Linked DNA regions of Cohaesibacter gelatinilyticus. The protein of the gene in region 3 binds, or shares a complex with, the protein of the main gene of each other region. Links are inferred from orthologs where the notes say so. Each region holds a gene or a part of one and is shown on either strand. Other genes may lie near its edges.

Evidence for each region.
Region 1: the proteins of accD (region 3) and accC are in contact, whole or in part, in a solved structure (PDB 8UXZ), measured with the Escherichia coli proteins. The link is inferred for Cohaesibacter gelatinilyticus from one-to-one orthologs.
Region 2: the proteins of accD (region 3) and CRO57_RS22975 are in contact, whole or in part, in a solved structure (PDB 8UXZ), measured with the Escherichia coli proteins. The link is inferred for Cohaesibacter gelatinilyticus from one-to-one orthologs.
Region 4: the proteins of accD (region 3) and accB are in contact, whole or in part, in a solved structure (PDB 8UXZ), measured with the Escherichia coli proteins. The link is inferred for Cohaesibacter gelatinilyticus from one-to-one orthologs.

Annotation. Positions count from the first base shown.
Region 1 is NZ_OBEL01000001.1:1,569,282-1,576,536, reverse strand. The notes cover bases 4,436-7,255. They hold accC (acetyl-CoA carboxylase biotin carboxylase subunit), read right to left. Parts: upstream 6,612-7,255; coding sequence 5,259-6,611; downstream 4,436-5,258. Other genes in these bases: aroQ (type II 3-dehydroquinate dehydratase), read right to left, coding at 7,169-7,255; accB (acetyl-CoA carboxylase biotin carboxyl carrier protein), read right to left, coding at 6,635-7,120; aat (leucyl/phenylalanyl-tRNA--protein transferase), read right to left, coding at 4,491-5,165. Outside these bases: CRO57_RS07010 (vitamin B12-dependent ribonucleotide reductase), read right to left, coding at 1-1,508; CRO57_RS07005 (response regulator), read left to right, coding at 2,223-2,993; CRO57_RS07000 (NADH:ubiquinone oxidoreductase subunit NDUFA12), read left to right, coding at 3,160-3,573; CRO57_RS06990 (DUF2155 domain-containing protein), read left to right, coding at 3,960-4,349. UniProt on the Escherichia coli protein: This protein is a component of the acetyl coenzyme A carboxylase complex; first, biotin carboxylase catalyzes the carboxylation of the carrier protein and then the transcarboxylase transfers the carboxyl group to form malonyl-CoA.
Region 2 is NZ_OBEL01000009.1:19,614-26,910, reverse strand. Bases 3,284-6,145 are described here. They hold CRO57_RS22975 (acetyl-CoA carboxylase carboxyltransferase subunit alpha), read right to left. Parts: upstream 5,261-6,145; coding sequence 4,307-5,260; downstream 3,284-4,306. Other genes in these bases: xerD (site-specific tyrosine recombinase XerD), read right to left, coding at 5,476-6,145; CRO57_RS25275 (hypothetical protein), read right to left, coding at 5,253-5,375; CRO57_RS22980 (L,D-transpeptidase family protein), read right to left, coding at 3,284-4,039. In the rest of the region: CRO57_RS23000 (TRAP transporter large permease), read right to left, coding at 1-387; CRO57_RS22995 (TRAP transporter small permease subunit), read right to left, coding at 384-911; CRO57_RS22990 (N-formylglutamate amidohydrolase), read right to left, coding at 958-1,749; CRO57_RS22985 (MurR/RpiR family transcriptional regulator), read left to right, coding at 1,936-2,808; more of CRO57_RS22980, read right to left, coding at 2,831-3,283; more of xerD, read right to left, coding at 6,146-6,435; CRO57_RS22965 (histidine kinase), read right to left, coding at 6,492-6,632; CRO57_RS22960 (shikimate kinase), read left to right, coding at 6,835-7,297. UniProt on the Escherichia coli protein: Component of the acetyl coenzyme A carboxylase (ACC) complex. First, biotin carboxylase catalyzes the carboxylation of biotin on its carrier protein (BCCP) and then the CO(2) group is transferred by the carboxyltransferase to acetyl-CoA to form malonyl-CoA.
Region 3 is NZ_OBEL01000005.1:196,333-203,733, reverse strand. The notes cover bases 1-2,966. They hold accD (acetyl-CoA carboxylase, carboxyltransferase subunit beta), read right to left. Parts: upstream 2,003-2,966; coding sequence 998-2,002; downstream 1-997. Other genes in these bases: trpA (tryptophan synthase subunit alpha), read right to left, coding at 2,189-2,966; CRO57_RS18665 (bifunctional folylpolyglutamate synthase/dihydrofolate synthase), read right to left, coding at 1-861. Outside these bases: more of trpA, read right to left, coding at 2,967-3,019; trpB (tryptophan synthase subunit beta), read right to left, coding at 3,044-4,294; CRO57_RS18645 (phosphoribosylanthranilate isomerase), read right to left, coding at 4,356-5,006; lhpI (bifunctional Delta(1)-pyrroline-2-carboxylate/Delta(1)-piperideine-2-carboxylate reductase), read right to left, coding at 5,029-5,997; CRO57_RS18635 (LapA family protein), read right to left, coding at 6,217-6,594; CRO57_RS18630 (integration host factor subunit beta), read right to left, coding at 6,619-6,912; signal peptide peptidase SppA, read right to left, coding at 6,997-7,401.
Region 4 is NZ_OBEL01000001.1:1,563,902-1,571,159, reverse strand. The notes cover bases 1-2,823. They hold accB (acetyl-CoA carboxylase biotin carboxyl carrier protein), read right to left. Parts: upstream 1,744-2,823; coding sequence 1,258-1,743; downstream 1-1,257. Other genes in these bases: CRO57_RS06965 (DsbA family protein), read right to left, coding at 2,539-2,823; aroQ (type II 3-dehydroquinate dehydratase), read right to left, coding at 1,792-2,241; accC (acetyl-CoA carboxylase biotin carboxylase subunit), read right to left, coding at 1-1,234. In the rest of the region: more of CRO57_RS06965, read right to left, coding at 2,824-3,324; CRO57_RS06960 (M48 family metalloprotease), read right to left, coding at 3,528-4,979; CRO57_RS06955 (pyridoxal phosphate-dependent aminotransferase), read left to right, coding at 5,125-6,276; CRO57_RS06950 (Rne/Rng family ribonuclease), read right to left, coding at 6,366-7,258. UniProt on the Escherichia coli protein: This protein is a component of the acetyl coenzyme A carboxylase complex; first, biotin carboxylase catalyzes the carboxylation of the carrier protein and then the transcarboxylase transfers the carboxyl group to form malonyl-CoA.

The DNA.
Region 1 (7,255 bases), on a different replicon or contig from region 3:
CTGCCATCTTCATGACGGAACTGCAGCAGGTTTAACGATGCGAGGTTACATGCGGTATTGTCCAGGAACATATATTCCGAACATGGGTTGGACGCGATGATCTCACCATCATTGATGCAGGTATGCCAGTCATTGATGGTGGTGTGATATTGCAGGCCGGGATCAGCAGAAGCCCATGCAGCATAACCGATGGATTCCCAAAGTTCCTTTGCTTTGACGGTTTTGCGAATGTCACCTTTGATACGGCCTACAAGGTTCCAGTCCTTGTCCTGTTCGACGGCATTCAGGAAGTCATCGGTCACACGAACGGAATTATTGGAGTTCTGGCCGGATACAGTCAGGTAGGCACCACTATCCCAATCGGTGTTGTAGGTCTCGAACTCGAGGTCCTTGTATCCTTGCTTTGCAAATTGAATAACGCGGCGGATATAGTTTTCAGGAACCTGTGCTTTCTTGGCTGCGCGGATCTCGCGTTTCAAAGCCGGGTTCTTGGCTGGATCAAAGCATTCGTCGTTGGAGCCTTCGCAATTGACACAAGCTTTGAGGATCGTTTTAAGGTGCTTGGAGACGATCTTGGAGCCGGTAACAATTGCCGCAACCTTCTCTTCTTCCTTCACCTTCCAGGAAATGTATTCCTCGATATCGGGATGGTCGATGTCTACCACGACCATTTTTGCTGCGCGACGAGTGGTGCCGCCGGATTTGATTGCACCTGCTGCACGGTCACCGATCTTGAGGAAGGACATCAGACCGGAGGATTTACCGCCACCGGAGAGGGGTTCGCCTGCTGAGCGCAGGGACGAGAAGTTGGTGCCTGTACCTGAACCGTATTTGAAGAGGCGTGCTTCACGAACCCAAAGATCCATGATGCCGCCATCATTCACCAGATCATCGCCGATAGATTGGATGAAGCAGGCATGTGGTTGCGGATGCTCATAAGCGGATGCAGAACGGGTCAGGCGACCTGTCTCGAAATCTACATAATGGTGCCCCTGACTTGGGCCATCAATGCCATAGGCCCAGTGCAGGCCGGTATTGAACCATTGAGGGGAGTTGGGTGCTACGCGCTGGGTGCAGAGCATATAGCGCAGTTCGTCAAAGAAAGCACGGGCGTCTTCGTCGGTATCGAAGTAACCGCCTTTCCAACCCCAATAGGTCCATGTGCCAGCCAGACGGTCAAACACCTGCTGACAAGACATTTCCGGTCCAAAGCGCTCATCTTCTGGTAGCTCAGCGAGAGCTTCTTCATCAGGAACAGAACGCCAAAGCCAGGAAGGAACAGAATTTTCTTCGACTTTTTTCAGAGCGGCAGGAACACCTGCTTTGCGGAAATATTTCTGTGCCAGAATATCGGACGCAACCTGAGACCAGGTTACCGGGACATCAATATTTTCCAGCTGGAAAACGATAGATCCATCTGGATTGCGAATTTCGCTGGTGGCTTTGCGAAATTCGATGGACTCATAGGCAGATTTGCCCTTGGTAGTATAGCGCCGCTCTACACGCATTTTCTTCCCTCAATTTGTCCTTCGTGGCAGGCGGTCCAATAAGGATCACCGCATAGTTATGTCGGTTCGGTATTGTCAGCGGGTGGCCTAGCGGGGTGCTGACAGATGCCGAACTATGGTGTCTCACAACGCTTGATTGGGCGTTTTTCGACATTCGACCCGAAAATTCTACAGTTTCATCTGAATGTCAGATGAATCTATATATAGCATATAATCAAATGTCATGCACTATATGTTGTTATCCTCGGTTGGATTTCAGAGGAAATCGCACGCAAGAATCCGTCGCGGCACGGAGGTGATTTCACGGCAAACTCATGCCGTGGATCTGATGAGCCACGCTTGGAAACGCATACAAAATACTGAAAACTCAAACCGCTGAAACCGCCTGAAGCGCACCGCTGTTTGATTATGGTCCAATTATGGCGATCAGCATGCCGGGCGTCAACATCTAGAGGGTCTGTTTTCTGTCAATCAATATCTAGTGTATTTTCACTCGGCTGGGGAAAGGGGGGAGAATCGCGAGTAATCGGCCTTTTCGCCTGTGTGAAACGATTCGAGCCAATCGAGAAAATTCTTGTTAAAATTTTAGTCAAAACTGACAGCCATTTTTGAAGGGCGCTTAAAGTCTCTGTGCTAGCTTTTGTCTCCGAATTAAAAAAGGATAAACCTGACAAAGAGTTGTCTCTTTTGAGGGTGAGACGAGGTGGCGCGACTATGGAACATCATTCTGCATATGGTCTGAACCTTGATTCGCTGGATATCGTGATCGTGGATGACTCCCGAACCGTTCTGACGATGATCCGTTCCATGATTTCCAGTTTGAAAGTAGCGCGCGTTCGGACCTTTGATCGTGGAGATCTGGCATTGCAAGCCATGCTTCATGAGCCGCCCAACGTTATTTTGACCGATCTGGTCATGAACCCCATGAGTGGAACACAGCTATTGCATCTGGTACGTCAGAAAACCATGGTGCCTTTATGCTTTGTGCCCGTGATTGTCGTGACTGCTCATGCAACGCAGAAGAGAGTTGCGCAATTGTTTCAGGCAGGGGCACATCATGTGCTGGCAAAACCGCTATCTGCTGCGGTACTGCAACAGCGGCTGATTTCTCTATTGAATGATGATCGTTTGATGGATCTGGCTGGGGATCGTTATATCATCTCGGGTATGCGTGAAACCCTGCGTGAGAAACGATCGAAACTGGCCTCATTGGAAAAAGCGCGTGAATTTCACGAGCAAGTTCTGCCTCAGGCCAAAGAACATCAAAAACAGGTTGATAATATTCTCAATCATGAGGTCATTCCTGATCATATGATGCCCAGCTATTATGGCTCTCGTAGCCAGCAGATCATCTCCAAGCTCCACCGCCAGGCAGAACAGCAGAGCGAAGAGATGGAAAAGACTCCAAAGACCAATCAGGAGCGCCCTGCGCGTTCTGGTTCCGTTGGCCGATATGGTCGGGTTTCTCGACGGCGTACCGGTTGACCTCCTGTTATGGAGAATGTCTTTTTGCTGATTTGCCTGTTCTGGCCATTATTCCACCAAATAGGCGGAAAAGCTTTTCATTTGGGTCTTTTTGCACTTGGTGGACTGGACAATATGGGCGTTTTCGGGTCTAGTGCCATCAAATCTCAACCGGACCGGTACGACCATGAAGAAATATCTCCTTTTGATTCTGACCTGGTGGGGCAACACGACCATTGGCACCATGTTCCATACTTGGCGTCATGGCACCTATGTTGGCAAAGACCAGTTTGGCAATAAATATTACAAACAGGATGTCAGCAACAATGCTGCTTATTCTGCCAGTCGAAAAGGCGAGCGTCGCTGGGTTATCTATGCTCAGGAAGCTGATGCAAGTGCAATTCCTTCTGGTTGGCATGGCTGGATGCATCATCGTACCGATATCCCACCGACTCAGGACGAATATATTCCGCGTGAATGGGAAAAAGAGCATCAGCCGAACATGACTGGCACGGCAAAAGCCTATCATCCGGGCGGCTCCATCCTGACCCCGGAGAACCGGCCGCAAGTCAGTGGTGACTATGAGGCTTGGAGTCCTTAGTTCTTTTGCAGCCAAATGATGTGTATTTAAAACCCGCATTTTCAGTTCGATCTCTGAATGCGGGTTTTGTTTTGTGAATCCCGGATTTGCTGGAAAAGGAATCAATCGCTGTTCCACCTCTGAAGAAGTGCAGTGGTTTTTTGACACAGTGCTGCCCCATTGCTGCTTATAACAGCGATGGATTTGATATTTGGGGACTTTTCCGTTCTGCTCAGGAATGTCGATCAGGCTTCCCAAAAAGCGGTTGCTTTTGGGCCATGTTCGGGGATAGGAAAAGTATGGCCCCACGCTGGTGACTTTGGCGTTTTGGGGAACGAGATCTGGAACAAAATGATATGATGCGCGCTCAGCCTGCTCGATTGAAGAAAATGTCACGAACGCTTGTCATGGGCGTGATGCTGCTATGGGTAGTGCTGGCTCTGGCTATGCAGTCAGCGAAGGCTGATAAAATTGCCAACGGCGTTGCGGTTTTCTCCGGGTTGGACAAGATTACTGGCCGTATCATTCAGTTCGATGTCTATGTAGATGAGACTGTACAGTTCGGTGCGTTGCAGGTAACGCCCCGGGTTTGTTATACCCGACCACCTACGGAGCCTCAGCAGACCACCGGTTTTGTTGAAGTGGACGAAATCACACTGGAGCGCAAGGTTCGCAGAATTTTTACGGGCTGGATGTTTGCTTCCAGCCCGGGCCTTAATGCGGTTGAGCATGGTGTGTATGATGTCTGGCTGGTTGATTGCAAGCAGAATACCAACGTACCGGCTCCAAATAGCTAGGCTCGGTCATTTCACGCAAAGGGGCGATTGACCTCTTTTTTAGTGCGCGGATCACAGGATTGGATTTACAGTCCAACGCAAAAATGCTCATCCACAAAGAATTAGACCATGCAAGGTGAGGCCAACTCACTGCAATATGGTCTAGTTTCTGGTGTCTGGTTTTCGGGACAATTCTTTGTCTTCTTTGTCTTCTTTGTCTTCTTTGTCCAGTGCAAAAAAGTCGGCATGAGCTTGAAGCGCATGATCAAGCAAGCCGTGATAGTCATCTTTTGCAATCTCGATGGCACCGAATTGGCGTAAATGGTCGGTGATGAACTGGGTATCCAACAGGGTATATCCCCCCGCTTTCAGACGCTCGATCAAATGAACCAATGCAATCTTGGAGGCATCACGTGCCCGGGACACCATGCTTTCTCCAAAAAATGCAGTGCCCAAACTCACACCATAGAGCCCCCCCACGAGTTGCTCACCATCCCATACCTCGACCGAATGACAATAACCCATCTCGTGGAGCTGGCGATATAGGTCATGGATCTGGTTGTTGATCCAGGTCGAGGGTCGATCTGCTACTGATTGTGCGCATGTATCCATCACCAATCCGAAATTCTTATCAGCGGTAATCGTGAATGTGGTGGTTCGCATGGTGCGTTTCATGCGTCTGGATAGATGAAAATCATCCAGCGGTATGATGCCGCGCATGTCTGGCTCGATCCACATCAGCGTCTTGTCGTCGGCGCTTTCAGCCATCGGAAAGATGCCTGCAGCATAGGCGCGCAAAAGCAGCTGCGGAGTAATCGCAAAATCAGGGTCATTCATGGAAACAGACTAGCTTTTCTGTTCAAAAAGAAAACAGGCTGCAAAAAATAGTTTTGCAGCCTGTTGAGTTTTGGGTCGATAAAAGCAAGTGATTTACATTTCAATCACAGTTTTTTCGAGATAGTTTTCCAACCAGTGGATGTCATATGCGCCATTGGCGATATCAGCATTATCCACCAGATTGCGGAAAAGCGGAATGGTGGTCTCGATCCCGTCAATCACGAACTCATCCAGTGCGCGACGCAGGCGCATCATGCATTCCACACGGTTACGACCAGTCACGATCAATTTGCCAATCAGAGAGTCGTAATATGGTGGAATGGAATATCCCTGATAAACACCGGAATCCACACGCACACCCAGGCCACCCGGAGGGTGATAATGGGAAATCTTGCCGGGTGATGGGCGGAAAGTCTGAGCATTCTCAGCATTGATGCGACATTCGATGGCGTGGCCATGGAAGCGGACATCTTCCTGCTTGATATCAAGTCCGGCACCACAGGCAACTTTCAACTGCTCATTAACCAGATCAATGCGTGTGATCATTTCGGTGACAGGATGCTCTACCTGCAAGCGGGTATTCATCTCGATGAAATAAAATTCACCATTCTCATAGAGAAATTCGATGGTACCAGCACCGGAATAGCCGAGACCTTTCATGGCATTGGCACAGATCTCGCCAATTTTGGCCTGTTGCTCATCATTCAGAGCCGGGGAACGTGCTTCTTCCCAGACCTTTTGGTGACGGCGTTGCAAGGAGCAGTCACGCTCACCCAGATGGATGGCATGACCTTTGCCATCGCCCATTACCTGTACTTCGATATGGCGTGGTTTGCCGAGATATTTCTCAATATAGACCGTATCGTCGCCAAAGTTGGCTGCTGCTTCGGAACGGGCTGTTGAAAATGCAAGTTCAATCTCGTCTTCCGAGCGAACAACCTGCATTCCTTTACCGCCGCCGCCAGATGCGGCCTTGATAAGTACAGGATAGCCCATATCGGAAGAAATACGCTTTGCTTCTTCCGGGGTGTCAACACCTCCAGCAGAACCTGGTACGACAGGAATCCCCAAGCGTTCGGCTGTCTGCTTGGCGGCGATCTTGTCGCCCATCACGCGAATATGCTCAGCGCTTGGGCCGATGAACTGGATGTTGTGAGCTTCCAGAATTTCGGCGAAGCGAGCATTCTCTGACAGGAAGCCATAGCCAGGATGGACCGCATCGGCTCCAGTGATTTCACAAGCAGCCAGGATTTGCGGAATGTTAAGATAGCTGTCACGTGCCATTGGCGGACCAATACAAACGCTTTCGTCGGCCAGCTTTACATGCATGGCCTCGGCATCTGCTGTGGAATGGACAGCAACCGTCTGAATGCCCAGTTCTTTACAGGCGCGCAATACGCGCAGGGCAATTTCACCACGGTTGGCAATCAAAACCTTTGAAAACATGCGTTTCCCCTAAAGCGTGGTGATTATTCGATGATGATAAGTGGTTCGTCAAACTCTACCGGTTGAGCATCTTCTACCAGAATGGCAGTGACTTTGCCGGACTTAGTTGCCGGGATGTGGTTCATGGTTTTCATGGCTTCCACAATCATCAGGGTCTGACCTTCACGAACCTGATCTCCGACAGCGATAAAGGCTGCGGCACCTGGTTCCGGAGACATATAAGCGGTACCAACCATTGGGGAACGAACTGCATTGGATAGATCCTGACCGCCACCGGCAGCGGCAGTTTCGGCGATTGGAGCAGGTGCAGCTGTAGCCGGAGCTGCCACAGGGGCAGGAGCTGCGGCGACAGGTGCCGCAATCGCGGCTTGCTGTACTATGATTTCGCGGGCGACGCGAATACGTAAATCGTCCTGTTCAACCTCGATCTCGGTCAGATCTGTGGACTGAACCAATTCAGCCAGTTGGCGAATGAAATCCGGATCAAGCTTGTTTTTTTCTTTTGTCATTTTCAGGTTTCCGTCAGTGTCGGTGCAGCTTAGTTCTTGCAGCCCGGTTTAATCGTGTTTTTGTTCCAGATGAGAGACAAGAGCGTCCAGTGCAAGCAAATATCCCCGTGCGCCCAGACCGCAGATCACACCCAA
Region 2 (7,297 bases), on a different replicon or contig from region 3:
TGGCAGCGCGATGGTTGCGCCAATCGCCATACCAGCAACGGACAGACCATTCATGGCCGAGATGATGACCATCAGACCGATGGTGCCGACTGCAAGGCCGCCGGGAAGCGGACCCATCCAGACATGGAACATCTTGTAAAGATCTTCCGCAATGCCGGATTCGGACAGCATATAGCCCATGAAAATGAACAATGGCAGGGTGAGGAGCGGATACCATTTCATCAGCTTCATGGATGCGGAAAAGGCCATTTCCGATCCACCGGTTCCCCAAAGCAGCAAAGCTGCACCTGCTGCGACAAAGCCGATGGCGCCAAAGACACGTTGTCCTGTCAGCAACATGACCATCATGGTGCTGAACATCAAAAGGGCAATCATTTCATAGCTCATCCGATGTCCTCCCCGGTCAGAATATCCACGCCGCGCAGACGACCAAGATCATGAAAGAAGGCTGCAATGGCCTGTAGCAACATCAGGAAGATACCGATGCACATGATGATTTTGATGGGAGCCATTTGAGGAGCCCAGGCGGAATAGCTCTGCTCGCCATATTTGAGAGCATATTCGGTGGACGAAATGCCGCCATAGAGCAACATGAACAGATAGAAGATAAGCAGTAGAACAGTGAAGCAGTCCATTAGCATTCGGGTCTTTGGTGACCAGCTGCCATAGAACAGATCCATACGAACATGGGCATCGAGCTGCATGGAATAGCCACCACCCAAAAGATAGTAGGCCACCATGACGAACTGGGCCATTTCCAACGTCCAGATGGAAGGTGTGAAAAAAGTCTTGGAGATGGAGGAATAGAGCAGAATTCCCATCATCACAAAAATCAGATACATAGCGATGGTACCGACATGACGGTTCATCACATTCACATATCTGACAAAGGCTGTTATCGCATTTGGCACGATCTGCTCCCCATTGGCAGGTGGCGATTGCGGGATTGCATGTTGGTTATGCCCCCGTTGTCCGGGATCCGTCTTGCGCGGATATCTGGGCGATGGCTGCAGTGAACAGCCGGGATAATTTTTCAGCCATAGCCCTTTGCTGATCTTCTGTTTCAATCAGATCATTGCGGATTTCGATCATCACATTGTGAAGGCCGAAGGGAAGGGCATGGGTTTGAAGGGTATGGGTCACGCCATCCGTTGGACTGTATGGTTCGTTGGCACGGATGATCAAATCGTTTTCGTCCGTGCTTGATCGCAGAATAGCATTGGCAAGGCGGGTGTCCTGATCGAAAAGAATGCCCAATTCCACCTCACGTTTCTTGCCGTGATAGATGGGCGTGAAGGAATGGATTGTGATGATGAAGGGTGGACGACTCGCTTCTCTGCGCGCCTTGATGAAGTCTGCGAGTGCTGTCTCAAACGGACGATAGATGGCATTGGTACGCGCATCTCTATCATCTTGTGAGAGATTATGATTGCCGGGAATATCGAAGACTTCACTACGCGCTGGCATGGCATCGTGAGCACTTGGTGGACGATTGCAATCATAAACGAGGCGTGAGTAATTCTGATGGATGAAGCTGGCATCCAGCAATTTGCTTAAGTGTAGTGACACACCCAATGCACCCGGATCCCAGGCAACATGGCTCCTGGTTGCTTCCTCATTCAATCCCAGGCTGCCGAGTGATTTCGGGAAATGATTTGAGGCATGTTCGCAAATCAATAGGATGTCGCCAGCTGCTTGCGCATGGATCAATGTCACCGGGGAGGGCTCTCCGGTCTGCAAGACGGTCATTTTGTTCTGATTTGAAGCAGAATGTGGCACGGATGATCCCTGATCCTGTTGGATTTTTGTAAAGAATTGTTCAGGATGGATCTGTTTGTCAATAGAGTTTCTGAAAAAATCTTTTCAGATTGCGATTTGCTGCAAAAATCTGTAACAATTAGCTGAATGGAATCAACTCGGAAAGCGAGGAGCCTTTTGTCTGATCGCTCAAAAACCATCGCGGAATTGCTGCGTAATAATTTTGATGACCTGACCCGCGCTGAGCGTCAGTTGGCAAATTGCTTGCTGGAAAATTACCCGGTTTCGGGTCTTGGCAGTATTACGACGCTGGCTGAGAATGCCAAGGTCTCAACACCCACTGTCGCTCGGATGGTTCAGAAGCTGGGCTTCAAGGGATATCCCGAATTTCAGGCCTGCTTGCATAGCGAACTGGAAGCCAAGATCTCGGACCCGATTGCCAAGCATGATCGCTGGAGCGAGGCGGCACCGGATACGCATATACTCAATCGTTTCGCTGATTCTGTAATGCAGAATATGCGCCAGACCCTTGCTCAGATCGACGTCGATGATTTTGATAATGCGGCCAACCTTCTGGCAGATACAAAACGTTCTGTTCACATAGTGGGCGGACGCATATCGCGAGCATTGGCAGATTACTTTTTTACCCATATGCAAGTGATCCGACAGGACGTGACATTGATTGCGTCCAACTCGAATGCCTGGCCGCATTATGTTTTGAATATGAAAGAAGGCGACGTATTGGTCATTTTCGATATTCGTCGCTATGAGCGTGATATCCGAAAACTTGCGCAGATGGCGCGGGATCGCGGTGTTCAGGTGATTCTGTTCACCGATCAATGGAGTTCGCCGGTTTCCGAGGTGGCAGATTATTGTTTTAATTGCAGAATTGAAGTGCCGTCGGCATGGGATAGCTCGGTGGTCATAATGTTCGTAATCGAGACCATGATTGCAGCAGTGCAAACCGAAAACTGGGGAGATACCAAGGATCGGATGCAGGTGCTTGAAGCCTTGTTTGATGAAACAAGACTTTTCCGCAAATTTGTCTGATCAGTCGGATTGTAACCGGTGGCTAGCTTTTGGGCTTCGGTGTTGCAGGAAGTGTCACGGCTTCTGCTGCAGGCGTGGCCACAGGTGCGGGTGGTGTCTTCTTGAACGGATTGGAAATTCCTGAAGAGATGGATTCGAAGAAACCGCTGACGCCACCTGGCTGAGCTGGTGTCTGAGCAGATGCTGGAACAGCCTGGCCAGAAACAGGAGCTTGTGAGGCCACTGTAGGGGCAGTTGATCCAGGTGTTGTTGGATTTCCCTGTATCAGGCCCGCAATGAAGCCATCGGGATTTTTGCCCTCAGAAATGCGCTTGCGCCGAGTCAGAATATCGCGTTGAGCATCCGCAATCGTTTCCAGATCATCCGCTTGTTTTTCAGCTGCTTTTTCTTCTAGTGCCCTGATGGCTTTCTGGAACTGGATTTCCTCAGCCGAACGCTTTGACTGCAGGGCAGCCATCAAACTTGGTTCGATGGTATAATCCGGGCAGGGTCCCTGGGCGTTGAAACTTCCGCCGCCTTGTGGGTTGAAGACATAGGTACGGTTGCAGACTTCCACATTGGGTGGTTTCTTGGTCACCTGAAAATGGTCATAGCCATTTTTCAAATTGACCCAGAATGGGAAATGTTCGCTCTTGCGATGTTTGGCCATGTTTTCTGGTGTCATGCGAAACGGGAAGGCATGGACCTTGAAAGAGCGTTGCCCTCCTTCAAAGGCTTCACGACCCAAAGCGTAAATTTCTGCAATTGGCTCATCTTCCATGGCATAGCAGCCACGGGATGAGCAGGAACCATGCACCATCAAATGTTTGCCGGTACGGCCATAAGAGCGATCAAACTTGTTCGGATAGCCAAGATTGAAAGAGAGATAATAACTGGAATTCGGATTCATCTGGCCAGGAGTGATGGCATAGAAGCCTTCCGGCGCCTGACGGTCACCTTCCTTCTTCTTTGGACCCACCTCACCAGAATAAGCGCAAATGGGATAGGTCTTCAGCAGGGCATAGGTGCCATCTTTTTTCTGTTTCCAAGCTTCCAGAACCGCTTCTTTTTTGAAAATACGGATATAGAGCGGCGCATTTTTGGTGGAACCAATATCCTTGATCTCGGATTTGATCTTGCTGCTCAGTGGCTGAAGATGCTTGTTGTCGCCCCATTGTTCGGCGTTACAAGCTGCAAGGGTCAACAGCAATGCTGTTGTTGCTAAACTTTGCCATTTGCGGTTTTTAAGCATTCACTCGCCTGCTTACTGATCTACATGCCCGGTTTGATGCCGAGTTTATTCTTAACGAAGCGTAACGTAAACAGATTGACAGTCTGTTACCGTGCCCAACCCAACGCACAGTGATAGTGGGCAGTAAGGGCAAAATTAGGGCAGCCATTAAGCCTTGATTTTACGGAAGAATTGCGATTGGAAAGCAAAAAAGGCGATGCACTGCATCGCCTTTGTATGTAGTCATGATCCATCAGAAAGATGATCATTTAGTCAATCTTTTGCTTTTTACAAAGTACGGCCAATGGCCAGGAAACGATCACGCCGCGCCTTGCGGATTTCCTGAGCGGACATGCCTTCATATTCGGCTAGTGCGCTGGAAATCAAGCTGCCAGCTTGTGCGATGACGCTTTCCGGGTTGCGATGGGCCCCACCAACAGGCTCACCAACGATATCATCGATGACTTTGAATTCTTTCAGATCCTGTGCGGTTATCTTCATGGATGTGGCAGCGTCCTGAGCACGGGTTGAATCGCGCCACAGAATGGAGGCTGCACCTTCCGGAGAGATCACGCTATAGATGGCATGCTCAAGCATGAAGACCTTGTTGGCTGCAGCGATTGCAATTGCACCACCAGAACCACCTTCTCCAATGATCAAGGATACATTGGGGGTATTCATCGCAAGGCAAGCATCAGTCGAGCGTGCAATAGCTTCTGCCTGCCCGCGCTCTTCCGCGCCAATGCCGGGATATGCACCTGCTGTATCAACGAATGTAATGAGCGGCAAATTGAAGCGTTCGGCCAATTCCATGATGCGAACAGCTTTGCGATAGCCTTCCGGGCGAGCCATGCCAAAATTATGACGCAGACGGCTTTCGGTATCATGGCCTTTTTCGTGGCCCATGATGGCTACGGGTTTGCCTTCGAAGCGGCCAAAGCCAGCCTGAATGGCTTCGTCATCGGCGAATTTGCGATCACCAGCCAAGGGGGTGAATTCTTCGATCAGCTGATTGACATATTCGCGGAAATGCGGACGATCCGGATGACGTGCGATCTGGGTTTTGTGCCAAGGGGTGAGATTGGCATAAATATCGACCATGGCGCTTTGCGCTTTTGCCTGCAGGCGAGAGATTTCATCGCCTACATCAACCGCTTCCCCATTTTCTTGCATGGAGAGCAATTCCTGTACCTTGCCTTCGAGATCGGCAACGGGTTTTTCAAATTCCAGATAGCTATGCATAGTCGGTTTGTCCGATGTCTCTCTTTTTTAGCCCCCCTTGCAGGGCTTTTCGGTAGCGCGTCTCGTGATGAACGGGGCGCTTGCCAAGATTGGCGCGACCCTGAACCTTTGTCATCGCTGTGTCAAGCAATCCTGTCGTATTTGCCCGTTAGAGTTAAAGCGTCAGTCAGGATCAAGGGGCTCATTGTCCTTATTTGTGTAGAAATTGTGGCACTTCAAGATTTTTGTGCTTTTGAAGCCAGTGGATGATGCTGTTCCACCAGCTCGCGCAGCTTCTCATCCATGACATGGGTATAAATCTGAGTGGTGGAAATATCGGCATGGCCGAGCAGTTTTTGCAGCATGCGTAAATTGGCACCATTTTGCAGCAAATGGCTGGCAAAGGCATGGCGCAATACATGAGGTGAGACGGATTTTGCGTCCAGCCCGACATCATCAGCGAGACTTTTCAGCTCACGACCAAAGGCCTGACGGGTGTAATGACCGCTCTTGCCAAAGGATGGAAAGAGCCACTTCTTGTCCTCTGTGGTGCCCTTGGCTTTCAGTTGGGATGCGAGCATTGCCTGATAGTGGATCATGGCATCCTTTGCCCGATCAGAGAGCGGTACCAATCGTTCCTTGCTGCCTTTACCGATAACGGAGAGAAATTGCGCATCTTGATGAGCGGCAGCGGCAGGAAGTGAAACAAGTTCGGAGACCCGCAAACCAGTGGCATAAAGGACTTCCAGCAAAACATAGTGACGCAGTGCGCGAATTTGGCGTTTGGGCGTCGGGCCTTCCAGACTGGCATTGAAGCGTGCAGCCTCAATCAGTCGATCCACTTCTTCAATGGTCAGAATCTTGGGCAAGGGCCGGTGACGTTTGGGAGCCTGCAAGGATGTGGAGGGGTCATCTTCACGCATCCCTTCGCGATAGAGAAAGCGGAAGAGTTGACGAAGGGAAGAGAGTTTTCTGGCTGCACTGGAAGCGGCAATGCCTTGAACACTCAAATCTGCGAGAAAATCGCGTAGATGATCCGAATTTGCCTGTTCAAAATTGCTTTTCCGACGGGACAGGAAATCAGATAGATCTTCCAGATCTCGTCGATAGGCATCCAGTGTATTCAACGCCGCCCCGCGTTCGGCACTGAGCATATCGAGATAGAGTTTGATGAGCCTGAGATCAGAATTGGCCAAGAGACGTCTCTTTGGGAAGCCCGTTTATGGGGTTGATGACGGATCGTTGGATGTTATCATCGCAGATCTTTGGCAGGAATGCGGATGGTCATTTCCTTCGGTTGCGGTTCGACAAAATTGGCAAGGGCAAACATGCCCGCATATCCAGCACCGGCAAGGAACAAAAGGATGAGAAGAAATTTCACAATAGATGGCATTGCATCCCTCTTGTGGACCGAAATCAATTGAGGTTAATAGCTTTTACATAGCATCCTTTGATTTAAAAATGCCATTTTTTTCCTCTTCCTTCTTCTCGATTGGCTGAATGGAGGCAATCTGTTCGATTGCTTGCTTGACAGGTGGGCTGCAAACCAGCCAATGAGAGGGCGAGATTGTTTTTGAAGGTAAGGACAGAACAGCGTGGTGTCTAAAAAGCTGTCAGGTTCGGAGCAGGAAGCTGCTTTGGTGAAAGCCCTTAATGGTCGCCCCATCATTCTGATTGGTTTGATGGGAGCTGGCAAAACCACGATTGGCAGGCGCTTGGCCAAGAGATTGTCCATCCCTTTCCGTGATGCAGATCACGAGATTGAAGCGGCTGCCAATTTGAGCGTGGCTGAAATCTTCTCCCAGCATGGAGAAGCACATTTTCGCGATGGTGAGAAGAAAGTCATTGCTCGCCTGCTGGAGCAAGGAACCCATGTTCTGGCCACGGGCGGCGGAGCCTGGATGAATGAGGAAACCCGGTCGACCGTCAAGGGGCGCGGGGTTTCTGTGTGGCTGAAGGCCGAGTTTGATATTTTGATGGAACGGGTTCGCCGTCGGTCTCATCGACCTTTGTTGCAAGATCCGGATCCGGAAGGGGTAATGCATCGTCTGATCGATG
Region 3 (7,401 bases):
CACCTGCTGCAAGCCTTGTGCGATGGCCTCATCGCTCAAATCAAGCAGGCCAGATTGTGCCAATGCTCTCAGTGCCGCTATCGCCATGCCTGCATTGGAGATTTGATGCTGGCCCAGCAAGCGTGGCAAGGGCAAATCCAGCAAACCATTTTCATCCTGATAGACCAGTCGTCCATGTTCCTCATAACTCATCCAATCCTGAGCATGGACAAAAAGTGGGCCAGCTCTTTTGGTACGAGCTTCGTCCTCCAATGCATCGCGAACAACATCAGCCTGGGGCCCAACGATGATCGGGCTACCAGCTTTGAAAATTCCAGCCTTTTCTTTGGCGATGCCGGCGAGGTCTGAGCCAAGATATTCTTCGTGATCCCGCGCAATCGGAGTAATCATGGTCATGGCCGGTCGTGGGATGACATTGGTGGCATCCAGCCTTCCGCCAAGACCTACTTCCAATATCACGATGTCTGCCGGTATCTGGCTGAACAGCAGAAGAGCTGCGGCAGTGGTAATCTCGAAGAAAGTAACCTCACCATCTCCATTGGCTTTTTCACATTGCTGCAAGGCCGCCAACAGGCTTTCCTCGCTTACCAGCATGCCTGCAAGGCGAATGCGCTCACGAAAGTCCACCAAATGAGGTGATGTATAAACATGCACCTTCAGCCCCTGCGCTTCCAACATCGCTCTTAACAAGGCTGAGGTGGAGCCTTTGCCATTGGTTCCGGCGACATGAATGACGGGTGGGAGCAATAGATGTGGATTGCCCAACTTTCCCAATAATGTGAACAGACGTTCCAATCCCAGATCAATCTCATCAGGGTGAAACATACTCAGGCGCGACAGGATAGAGTTGATTTGCTGCATGGAGGACCTTGGCGAAACCTCGGGTCAAGCATAGCTTTCCCTGAGTTGAGGTATGATTTTAGCCGAAAGGATAACATAAGAAAAATGCCTCAGAAAACCAGTTCCTGAGGCATTCCAACGATCAATGTGCAATTTTTTACTGAGCAGCTTGTTCCGCTGCCTTGTCTGCATTCTCATTTGATGCGGCAGCTTCTGCCACTTGCGCATCGGAATCGACTGCGTTGGATACAGCGGCATTGCCTTCTTCGTCTTCACCAGAGCCAGAATTTGTCTGCTTCAGTTCAGCAGGCATTTCCTGATTTGTGAAGAAACGGCACAAACGGGCAATGGTAGATTTCATATCGTGGCGATGCACCACCATGTCCACCATGCCATGCTCTTTCAGGTATTCTGCCCGCTGGAAGCCTTCAGGCAACTTCTCACGAATGGTCTGCTCAATCACACGCTGACCAGCAAAACCAATCAACGCACCAGGTTCGGCCAACTGGATGTCACCCAACATCGCGTAGGATGCGGTGACGCCGCCAGTGGTTGGGTCGGTCAGCACGACAATATAAGGAAGACCTGCTTCACGTAGAGCTTGAACAGCAACGGTCACACGCGGCATCTGCATCAGAGACAGAATGCCTTCCTGCATGCGCGCACCACCAGATGCTGCGAACAAGATGAACGGGGTCTCATCTTCAACTGCCTTCATCATGCCAGTGATCAGCGCTTCACCTGCTGCCATCCCGAGGGAGCCGCCAAGGAAGGTAAAATCCTGCACTGCGGTGGTAACTTTCAGACCTTCGATGCTGCCTGTGGCAACCAGAACACTGTCCTTTCGGCCTGTTTTGGCACGCGCGTCTTTCACCCGATCAACATAGCGTTTCGTGTCTTTGAACTTCAATGGGTCAGAAGCAGCTTCCGGCAGATCAACCAGATCGAACTTCCCATCATCGAAGAAATAGGTCAGACGCTGGTTGCCGTTGATGCGCATGTGGAAGTCGGAATTGGGAACCACAAACTGATTTGCTTCCAGATCACGATGGAACACCATTTCTCCGGTAACAGGACATTTGATCCAGAGATTTTCCGGAGTGTCACGACGAGAGAGAATGGAGCGAATTTTCGGTCTGACGACAGTGTTAATCCAGTTCACGAGCCAATTCCTGAGACTGTCCCGATTATCACTTTTCATGAAAATCGGGAATACTGATGTTCGTATGCCAAAAGGCCCGCATTCAGTTAGGTGCGAGCCTATATGACAATTTGGCTATGCTTTAGCACTCAATTGTGGTGATGGGGAGGCCAAAATTTCAATTTTGGCCTGCTTTTTCCCCTTTTGTTAGGCCTTTGACGCTTTCGCGCCCTCTGCCAACCCTTCGATGATGCTGGTAACAGAGTTAACAGTGGCATCGGTTGCCTTGCCGTCTGCATCCAGACTTTCGCGAATGGCATTGACCAGAACCGAGCCGACCACCACGCCGTCGGCATTTTTGCCAATAGCCTTGGCTTGTTCTGGTGTCTTCACACCAAAGCCAACTGCAACAGGCAGATCGGTGTGACCTTTGATGGTGCTCACCGCTTCGGCCGCGGCATCTGCGTTCAATGCACCAGAACCAGTTACACCGGTGACTGAGACATAATAAACAAAGCCAGAGGTATTCTGCAGCACCTGATCCAGACGTTTGCCTTTGGTTGTCGGCGTCGCCAGACGGATGAAGTTCAAGCCACCATCACGAGCGGGTAGGCAAAGCTCATCATCATGCTCTGGTGGCAGATCGACCACGATCAATCCATCGACACCAGCATCCTTGGCATCCTTGACGAACTTGTTGACCCCCCAACTGTAAATTGGGTTGTAATAACCCATCAAAATGATCGGCGTGTCGTTATCATCTTTTCGAAATTCGCGGACCATATTCAGTGTCTTTTGCATGGTCTGACCGCTGGACAATGCTCTCTGTGTTGCAAGCTGTATCGGCACGCCTTCCGCCATCGGATCGGAAAACGGCATACCAAGTTCGATGACATCTGCACCAGCTTTTGGCATTGCTTTCAGGATTGCCAAAGACGTTTCCAGATCTGGATCGCCTGCCGTGATGAAGGTCACCAATGCAGGACGGTTTTCAGCTTTGCAAGCAGCAAAGCGAGTATCAATGCGAGTTGTTTCCATTGCTTTATCTCTTTTGCTGATTGCTTAATTGCTGGTCAGATCAACGCCCAGATGACCGCCAACGGTAAAGACATCCTTGTCACCACGACCACACAGATTCATTACAATGATCTGGTCTTTATCCATCGTTGGCGCAATTTTGATCACATGAGCCAGGGCGTGGGATGGTTCCAGTGCCGGAATAATACCCTCGGTGCGACAGAGCAGCTGGAAGGCTTCCAGAGCTTCCTGATCGCCTGCCGAGACATATTCCACACGGCCGCTATCACGAAGATAGGAATGTTCGGGGCCAATACCTGGATAATCAAGACCCGCAGAGATGGAATGACCTTCCAGAATCTGACCATCGTCATCTTGCAGCAAATAGGTGCGGTTGCCATGAAGCACACCTGGTTTGCCAGCATTCAGCGATGCGCAATGCTCTTCGGTATCCAGGCCTTTGCCAGCTGCTTCCACTCCAATGATTTTCACATCTTCGTCTTCCAGGAATGGATGGAACAAACCGATGGCGTTGGAACCACCACCAAGACACGCCACCAGCATGTCTGGCAGACGGCCTTCCGCTTCCATCATCTGCTTTTTGACTTCCCGCCCGATGATGGATTGGAAATCACGCACCATTGCAGGATAAGGATGCGGACCTGCGGCAGTACCAATGATGTAATAGGTGTTCTCGACATTGGTTACCCAATCACGCAGGGCCTCGTTCATGGCATCTTTCAGTGTACCTGCACCCGCGGTGACGGGGTTTACCTTACCGCCCAGGAGCTTCATGCGAAACACGTTCGGAGCCTGACGTTCCACGTCAGTCGCTCCCATATAGACTTCACACGGGAAACCAAAACGTGCGCAAACCGTGGCCGTGGCCACACCATGCTGACCAGCACCGGTCTCGGCGATGATACGGGTTTTGCCCATACGTTTTGCCAGCAGTATTTGCCCAAGGCAATTGTTGATCTTGTGACTGCCGGTATGGTTCAGCTCATCGCGCTTGAAATAGATTTTTGCACCACCCAGCTCTTCGGTCAGGCGCTCGGCAAAATAGAGCGGGCTTTCACGTCCCACATAATGCTTGTGAAGATAAGCCAGCTCGTCATGGAAAGCCGGATCGTTCTTGGCTTTCTCATAAGCTTCATTCAAATCCAAAATGAGCGGCATCAGGGTTTCAGAGACGAATTGTCCGCCATAAATGCCAAAAAAACCTCGTTCGTCTGGCCCTGCGGCCAATGAATTGGGCGCAACAATAGCCCCGGTGTCAGAAGATGACTTGGTCATAACGCATTCCTTTATGCGTTGTGCGCGCGGAAAATCTGCAAATACTTCCGAGACGCTCGGATCAAGTGCTTGCAGCTTCCTTCGCAGCGCGAATGAATTGAATGATTTTTTCCCGATCCTTAACGCCGGGAGAGCTTTCAATGCCTGAGGAAACATCAACCCCTTGTGGCCTTGTAAGGCGAATGGCCTCGGCCACATTGTCCGGGTTCAAACCACCGGACAGCATAAAAGGTTTCTTGAGCTGCAAGTTCTTGATCAGACGCCAATCAAAGGAAATACCGTTGCCACCAGGCAATTCGGTCTTCATATCTTTGGGCGGTTTTGCATCAAACAGCAAGACATCGCACACGGCTTCATAATCAGGGATCGGAGCCAGATCAGCTTCATCCCGAATTGCCAGGGCTTTCATCACCGGACGTCCAAATTTTTGACGGATTTCCGCCACTCGTTCCGGTGTCTCGCTGCCATGCAATTGCCAGATGTCTGGATTGATGGCTTCATCAATGGCTTTCAGCTCTTCATCGGTAGCATTGACTGTAAGAGCGACTATGGACGCTTTCCCGCGTACCGGACCCACCAGATCCTTCGCTTCCCCATAATTCACATGCCTCGGGCTTTTTGGAAAAAAGACAAATCCGATCCAGTTGGCCCCGCTGGCAAGACCCGTTTCAATCGTATCTGGCGTGGACAGACCACAAATTTTTACATACATATCTGCCCTCCCCTTTTCCTCGTTAATGGCTCAGTTCGTAAAGATATTGCGCGGCGGCCAAATCTTCAATTGCCGTTCCTACGCTTTTAAACAGGGTGATCTCATCATCCGTTACGCGGCCTTTGACTTCACCTTTGCATAGTTCAAATAAATCACCCTTGATCTGGTCAAGAGTCAAGATGCCATCTGCCAAAGGTTGGACAAGATCGCCCCCTTCTTTGGTTGCGCCGGCTTTTGTATCACAAAAAACATTGGCCCTACGGATCGCTTCATCATCGCTTTCGCGCATATCCGGTCGATAAGCCCCGACCAGATCCAGATGCGCACCCGGTTTCAACCATTCCCCCATGATCAATGGATCGCTTGCCATGGTAGCGCAGGAAATGACATCAGCTTTTGTGGCAGCTTCCGCCAGATCCTCCACTACATCGATATCCAGATCGATATTCCCCATGGATATGACAAGTTGCTCTGCCTTGGCTGGATTACGTCCCCAAACGCGTATCCGTTTAAGTGGGCGTACCGCCAAATGTGCTCGAACCAGATGCTCAGACAGAGCGCCGGTTCCCACCATCAGCAGTTCCTCTGCATTTTCATGAGCTAGATAACTTGCCGCCAAAGCCGAAGCACAAGCGGTTCGCCAGACAGTAATGGCCGGGCCATCCATAATTGCACGAATTTCGCCAGTGGCGCCATCAAGTAACAGATAGGTGCCAAGAATGGAGGGTTTTTGGGCTCTTTGCGCATTATCGGGATAGACGGAAACCATCTTGATACCGACATATCCATTGTTTGAATGCCCTTTTGCCATGGCATCATGCCAAGCTGGCATCAGCAACAATGTGGCGTCAGATTGATCGGGCATCTCAATCGTATGATGGTGTCGAACAGGTGTCGTGATCTCGCCCTGAAATGCTGAGCGAAGCGCTTCCACCAAAGCCGGATATTGCATCAAGCCATTCACGTCATCTGCAGATAGCACATGCATCATCTCTCTCCCGGATCAATTGCTCAGGGCGCACCCAAACATCAGCCCCTGTCTGCATATTCGTGAATTCCGTTGGAAAGAAGCGGGGCTGCCTTCAAAAACACTCTGGCATAACAGGGAAGCCCATCTCACCACACATCGTGGCGAGATGGAGACAACAAAATATATCGAAAAATAATCATGCCTGACACAGGCAAAGGCAACAAAGTCAGTCGCGAATTTTTACGCTGCTGTTTTGGTATCTGGTGCTGGCAAGGAAGGACCAGCAGCTTTGACCTGCTCATTGAGCTTTTCAACCCGCTGATGCTGACGGTCCGCCTCGTTACGCCATTTTCTGGCTTCATAGCGATTGGAACGTGCGGCCTTACGATGACGCCCCTGTTTCAACCATGCCATCACACCGCCGATAAGAATTCCAGACATCAATGCTCCGAACACAATCCAGAACAGCGGCACATCGACAGCAAATGCCGGATTTTCAGGTGAAAACGGGTCCAGGACCAATGGAACCACATGACGGTTGGCCACGGCAAGCGATACGAAGGCGATGCCAAATGGAATCAAAACCAGAAACAGAAACAGGCGCTTGAGAGCTTTCATGATATTCGGATACTCGCTTGGCTTCTATTCCAGATCTTCGCCGTCATTCAAACGCTCACGCATTTCCTTGCCGGTTTTGAAGAAAGGTACAAATTTTTCGGCAACAGACACACGTTCGCCTGTTCGCGGATTTCGACCGATTCGAGCAGGACGGTTTTTGACCGAAAAAGCTCCGAAGCCACGCAACTCAACACGGTCACCCCGTGCAAGCGCGTCGGAAATCTCATCAAGGATGGCATTCACAATATGCTCGACATCCCGTTGATATAAATGTGGATTTTGCTCTGCAATATGCTGAACAAGCTCGGACTTGATCATTGTCCGTGTTCCTTCTATTGACGTCTTCCCCTACCCATCAGGAATTTGACGGGTCGTTCACAATGACGCTGGCATAATGGCTTCTTATTGTTTACTTTTTTGAGCCTGCCAAACTGAAACCAGTCCGTCAAGTTTATGGATTGGTTTTTGTGCGCCAAACAGCTCAATTATTGGCTGTGGTAACCATTTTGACAAGAAAGCGCTCGCGAGACCAAATGGGAGATCATCCCGCAAAGGTGCCGGTTTCCATTCGATCAACTTCAGATCTGTCGATAGCTTGTGTTTTGTCACCATCCAGTTTTTGGCATCTTCCGGACCACCAAGCTCGTCCACCAGTTTCAGACTTACCGCCTGGCCTCCCGTTACAACGCGACCATCAGCGAGCTCGAGTGCCTTGGTGCGGTCAAAAGGGCGATGCTTTGCAACGAGATCCACAAACCATTGATAAGAGTCGTCGAGCATCTTGGCGATCATATCGCCTGCTTCCGG
Region 4 (7,258 bases), on a different replicon or contig from region 3:
CGTCAATCACGAACTCATCCAGTGCGCGACGCAGGCGCATCATGCATTCCACACGGTTACGACCAGTCACGATCAATTTGCCAATCAGAGAGTCGTAATATGGTGGAATGGAATATCCCTGATAAACACCGGAATCCACACGCACACCCAGGCCACCCGGAGGGTGATAATGGGAAATCTTGCCGGGTGATGGGCGGAAAGTCTGAGCATTCTCAGCATTGATGCGACATTCGATGGCGTGGCCATGGAAGCGGACATCTTCCTGCTTGATATCAAGTCCGGCACCACAGGCAACTTTCAACTGCTCATTAACCAGATCAATGCGTGTGATCATTTCGGTGACAGGATGCTCTACCTGCAAGCGGGTATTCATCTCGATGAAATAAAATTCACCATTCTCATAGAGAAATTCGATGGTACCAGCACCGGAATAGCCGAGACCTTTCATGGCATTGGCACAGATCTCGCCAATTTTGGCCTGTTGCTCATCATTCAGAGCCGGGGAACGTGCTTCTTCCCAGACCTTTTGGTGACGGCGTTGCAAGGAGCAGTCACGCTCACCCAGATGGATGGCATGACCTTTGCCATCGCCCATTACCTGTACTTCGATATGGCGTGGTTTGCCGAGATATTTCTCAATATAGACCGTATCGTCGCCAAAGTTGGCTGCTGCTTCGGAACGGGCTGTTGAAAATGCAAGTTCAATCTCGTCTTCCGAGCGAACAACCTGCATTCCTTTACCGCCGCCGCCAGATGCGGCCTTGATAAGTACAGGATAGCCCATATCGGAAGAAATACGCTTTGCTTCTTCCGGGGTGTCAACACCTCCAGCAGAACCTGGTACGACAGGAATCCCCAAGCGTTCGGCTGTCTGCTTGGCGGCGATCTTGTCGCCCATCACGCGAATATGCTCAGCGCTTGGGCCGATGAACTGGATGTTGTGAGCTTCCAGAATTTCGGCGAAGCGAGCATTCTCTGACAGGAAGCCATAGCCAGGATGGACCGCATCGGCTCCAGTGATTTCACAAGCAGCCAGGATTTGCGGAATGTTAAGATAGCTGTCACGTGCCATTGGCGGACCAATACAAACGCTTTCGTCGGCCAGCTTTACATGCATGGCCTCGGCATCTGCTGTGGAATGGACAGCAACCGTCTGAATGCCCAGTTCTTTACAGGCGCGCAATACGCGCAGGGCAATTTCACCACGGTTGGCAATCAAAACCTTTGAAAACATGCGTTTCCCCTAAAGCGTGGTGATTATTCGATGATGATAAGTGGTTCGTCAAACTCTACCGGTTGAGCATCTTCTACCAGAATGGCAGTGACTTTGCCGGACTTAGTTGCCGGGATGTGGTTCATGGTTTTCATGGCTTCCACAATCATCAGGGTCTGACCTTCACGAACCTGATCTCCGACAGCGATAAAGGCTGCGGCACCTGGTTCCGGAGACATATAAGCGGTACCAACCATTGGGGAACGAACTGCATTGGATAGATCCTGACCGCCACCGGCAGCGGCAGTTTCGGCGATTGGAGCAGGTGCAGCTGTAGCCGGAGCTGCCACAGGGGCAGGAGCTGCGGCGACAGGTGCCGCAATCGCGGCTTGCTGTACTATGATTTCGCGGGCGACGCGAATACGTAAATCGTCCTGTTCAACCTCGATCTCGGTCAGATCTGTGGACTGAACCAATTCAGCCAGTTGGCGAATGAAATCCGGATCAAGCTTGTTTTTTTCTTTTGTCATTTTCAGGTTTCCGTCAGTGTCGGTGCAGCTTAGTTCTTGCAGCCCGGTTTAATCGTGTTTTTGTTCCAGATGAGAGACAAGAGCGTCCAGTGCAAGCAAATATCCCCGTGCGCCCAGACCGCAGATCACACCCAATGCAACAGGTGAGACATAGGATTTGTGTCGAAAGGATTCTCTTGCGTGAATATTGGAAAGATGTACTTCAATGGTGGGGACGCCACCTGCTTTGATTGCATCTTGCAAAGCAACCGAGGTGTGGGTGTAGGCGGCTGGATTGATGACGAGGCCTGCCTGTTTGTCAGCTGCCTCCTGAATCCAGTCAACCAGATTACCTTCATGGTTGCTTTGACGAAAGGTGAGAGTGGCGCCAAGCTCGGACGCTTTGGTCATGCACATGCTCTCGATATCAGCCAGCGTGGTAGAGCCATAAATCTCCGGTTCACGGGTGCCAAGTCTGTTCAGATTGGGGCCATTGAGAACGAAAATTTCTTTGGTCATTGATGGTTCCATCTGCTCCGTGTGCCTGTTGGCTTCCATGTCATATGGGCACTGGCCGGACTGTTTTCCACCTTCTCGCAGCCAAATCAATCCTTGGAGTGATTAGCGTCAAGCGTTTCACCATACTCAAAGACGACAGGCAGATGAAAAAGAGCCTGAAATGTTATAGGCGTTTCGTCTAAGAGTGAAAAGAGCTGAAAAGCGTTGGTCAACGCCTTTCAGCTCAAAAAATACTTTGTTTTGCTTCATGGAGTAGCAATTACGAAGAATTCCACATTTGGAACTCGGCAGGCACCGTTATGATGATTTTTTTCGGGCTACTTCTATCATGGTTTCCAATGTCGTGACTGGTACAAAACCAGGGATCAGCTCTTCTCCCACTACATAGGCAGGAGTGCCGGTCAGACCCAACTCGTCAGCCAAGGCATAAGAAGCCTCGATTGGTTTGAGGGTTTCTTTGTCGTCCATCATGGTTTCCAGTTTTGCTCGATCCAGACCGATCTTTTCGGCAACGCGCAGGGCGGTTTCCTTGTTGGCCTGACCGCGCAAGGTCATCATGCCTTTGTGGAAGTCCCAATATTTGCTTGGGTCGGTTTTTTGTACCGCTACGGCAACCAGACTTGCTTCGACTGATTGCGGTCCCAGAACTGGCCATTCCTTGATCACGATACGGAGATTTTGGTCTTTCTCCATGAGTGTCAGCATGTTGGAGAAAGCGCGTTTGCAATAACCACAATTATAATCGAGGAACTCGACCATGGTCACATCGCCGTTGGCATTACCGACCACCGGATCCAGATCACTGTTGAAGATCTCGGTCTTCTTGCTGGCGAGTACGAGCTTGGCTTTTTCTGCGCGCTCCGTTGCTGCCGCCTGTTCGCGCTTGGCATCTTGTTCTCTCAGCAAGCCAAAGACCTTGCGAATCACATCTGGATTTTCCAGCAGATAATCCACCATGATCTTTTCAATTTCAGCCTTCTGGTCAGTGCTGAATTCGGTCGCACTGGCTGCAGGCTGAGTGATTGGGCTAGCGAGCAGGCCAAAGGCAAGCAAGCCGGAAGTAAACATAGTTTTGAAACGCATGGCAGCATCCTTGAAGTATGGTTCCGGCCTGAAAGATGAAAACCGGCTGGATTTAGATCACATGATTTGTGGGTCACAATAGCGAAAAGATTTGGTCATTTCCTGTTCAAAGCCGTGCAATCACCAAATTGTGACGGTCTGTCGCATAAGTCGCTATTGGGAGGGATATGGTTCTGTTTTGCCCTTAGATGAGTATCTTGAGGTCAGATTTTTGGTTTTTTGTACAGAAGAATGTCTTCAGCCTGAAGCCAGGAGGGGCTGCCTCGTTTCAGCTTCTTCTTGGCTCGTGTGGCCAGGGATTTTGCCGCGCCGATCTGGCCGGAGGCAAAATAACCATTGGCCGTCGCCAGTTCCGCTTCTGCTCGATTGCCGATAGCATCATAAGCCTGGGCCAGAAAGCGATAGGCTACGGCAATATCCGGATCTTTTTGCAGTCCACGGCGCAAATGAGTGATTGCCTGTTTGTAATTTGCCCTGTTTCCACTGGATATGATGGCTTGTCCCAGCATTACTCGGAAGAGTGACACGTTGGGTTTGAGAGCAACCGCCTTATTTAACGGCGTAATTGCCTTTGCTCCCGCCCCGGTTTCCAGCAGGATTTGACCTTTAAGTTCCCAGAAATAAGCATTGTTGGGTTGGGACCGCAGTAAAGCATCCACGAGCTTCAAAGCCTTGCGATGATTGCCCAGGCGATAAGTGGTGATCGCTCTTGCATATTGAGAGGGAAGATCATTGCCTTTGTATTTTCTCATCACGCGCTTGGCGTTCTGGGTGAAGGCCGCGAGCTTTGCTTTTACCATAGCGTGTCGGTATGAGAGGCTCTTGCTATCTTTCTTGTTGTAGTTTCGGCTTTTCTTGGCCAAACGCTCCAGCTGGCTGATGCGATCACGGGGGAGAGGATGCGATTGCAAATATGGGTCGATATGTGCCCCTGAAAACATGGTTTGATTGGCGAAGCGCGAGAAGGTTGTCAACATGCCTTTGGTGGATTGGCCTGTACGCTCCAGATACCGGTAAGCAGCACGGTCTGCGGCTATCTCTTCTGTTCGGGCATAGGACAGGAATGTGCGCTGCGCAAGTACAGGGGCCGAAGAAGCAATTGCCGTGCCTGCTTGTGCTGCACCGTCTCGTCGGGTTGCTGCGCCTGCTACGGCTGCGCCAACGCCAAGCAGCATGGTAATCGCAGCAATGGTTTGAGCTTCGCGCAGGGCCTGACGTAGCCGGACCAGATGGCCACCTGCAATATGACCGGTCTCATGTGCGATGACACCAATCACTTCATTGGGGGTCTGTGCGGTAACCAACGTGCCGGTGTTGATGAACATGCGTTTGGAATCGACAACAAAGGCGTTAAAACGGGAATCGTTGATCAAGTGAATACGAACATTGCGTGGTTTCAGGCCCGCAGCTTTGAAAATCGGTTTTGCATAATCGCGGATCAATTCTTCGGTTTCAGCATCACGCACCAGTCGAATTTTACGCCCTTGAGCATCAGCAGGTTGTACAAAACCGATAGTGGTCAGTGCGATGGTTGCTGCCAAACTCAATGATAGTCCCTTTTGGGTAAAGGAGCTTCGTGCAAGGGCTTGTGCGAATTCAGAAATCCTTTTGTTGCAGCCTTTACCAACTTGGCGGATGTCTGTTATGTCAACCATCGGGTTAGATCTCCTGCCTTTGGCACCAGTGATTTCTGGTGCCGTTGTCCTTGCCAGTTAGAGCATGTATCGCTTTGGTAGTCATGCCAATTCAGCAAGGTGAAAATATGGCATAGGGATAGAATATGCACAAAGGAAAATGCCAATGCTGACCACGTCAAATAGAGGGGCAATTCAGCCTTTTCTTGCCATGGATGTCATGTCTGCTGCCAACCGACTGGAAGCTGCCGGGCAGGATGTCGTGCATATGGAGGTTGGTCAGCCTGGAGCGCCTGCGCCGCAAATTGTTCGGGATGCTGCGGCCAGAGCATTACAGGACGGACGAATTGGTTATACGGATGCTCTTGGGATCCGATCCTTGAGGGAGAGAATTGCGGCTTATTATTCTTCCCATCATGGACTGGAAGTAAACCCGGACCGCATTGCTGTCACAACGGGTTCAAGTGCTGGATTCAACTTGGCTTTTCTGGCTTTGTTCGAGGTTGGTGACAGGGTCATTCTGCCAACGCCAGGCTATCCGGCCTATCGTAACATTCTTGGTGCGCTGGGTCTGGGAGTGGTGGAAGTGGAGACCAAGGAAGAGGATCGCTGGTGTCTGACGCCTGAAGCCATTCGTGCGGAGCATGCACGCAACCCGATAAAAGGGGTGTTGATTGCCAGCCCTGCCAACCCGTCTGGTACGATCATGGAAGCGGATGCCTTGAAGGCAGTGATAGAGACTTGTGAGGAGTTGGGAATATGGTTCATCTCCGATGAAATCTATCATGGGTTGGAATATGATATGAAAGCAGAATGTGCTCTTCACTATTCTCCCAATGTGGTGATCATCAATTCCTTCTCCAAATATTACTGCATGACTGGTTGGCGTATTGGCTGGATGGTGCTGCCTGATGCTGCTCTGCGTTCTGTCGAATGCTTGGGGCAAAGCCTCTATATCTCTGCGCCAATGTTGTCTCAGGTGGCAGCAATCGCGGCGTTTGATGCAACGGATGAGTTGGATATCATCAAGGCCGGATATGCAAGAAACAGAGATTTGTTGATGGCGGAGCTTCCAAAGATCGGCCTGGGCAACTTCATGCCTATGGATGGAGCATTCTATGTCTATTGCGATATCGGCAATCTGACCAATGATTCCATGGATTTTGCCAAGCGTTCACTTGAGGAGGCCAAGGTTGCGATCACGCCGGGCGCGGATTTTGACGTTGATCGTGGCCATCGTTATGTGCGTCTGTCTTTTGCTGGCACATATTGTGCAATGGAAGAAGCCGTGCGTCGACTGGGAGGATGGCTGGCCTAATGCTCTAGTTCGCTCACCTATTCGAACAAAGAAAAGCCGCATCGAAATCTCGATGCGGCTTTTCTTATTTCCGGAAGAAGGAGCGGATCTTATAGAAAGCCGCTTTTCTGCCACCAGCCACTACGCTTGGGACGAGGCTCTTCCTCTTTCTTTTCTTCTACCTGAGGCTCGCTTGGTGCTTCGCTGCTTTCAGCTGCTTGTTCTTCAGCAGCTTCAGCTTCTTCTGGGGCAGCTGCTGCTTCAGACGTTTCCTCGCCTTCTTCAACTGGCGCTGCTTCAGCTTCCACTGCTGCTTCTGCAGGAGCTTCAACAGCCTCTGACTCAGCTTCAGATACGCTCTCAGATACTTCTGCTGCAGGTGCTGTCTCAGCAGGTGCTGCCTCAGCTTTCTCTTCTGATGCTTCCTCAGCTGGTGTTTCATCAGAGCTGGCTTCTGTCACGCTTTCATCAGCACTTGCAGTATCTCCGGAAGAAGCCTCAGCAGCTTCAACTGGTGCTGCTTCTGTTTCAGATGCATCACTGTCAGCGCTGGAGCCTTCTGCTTCAGCAGGAGCATCTTCCTCGTCTTCAGAAGCACTCTGTGTTTCAGTATCGTTTTCAGATCCTTCGCCTTCTTCACCATTGCGATTGCGACGATTGCGACGGCCGCCACGACGACCACGGCGGCGGCTCTTTCTTGGGCGATCTTCCTTGCCGTCTTCTGATGCTTCATCTTCGTTGGCTTCAGATTCGCCTTCATCAGAATCTGTTGAATCTTCTTCTGACGTTGTCTCGTTCTGTGCCTCGGCAGCAGAGGATGGTTTCTTACGGCGGCGACGGCGACGGCGACGCTTGGAACTGCTTTCCTGTTCCTGGTCGCCACGTTCGTCTTCTTCGCTCTCATCGCTGTCAAGGCTATCGGTTGTCAGCATGGAAACGGTCTGGGTTGGTGCAACCGGCTTTTCAAGCGGCTCACCGCGCTCGATTTCCAGATGCTTGCCTT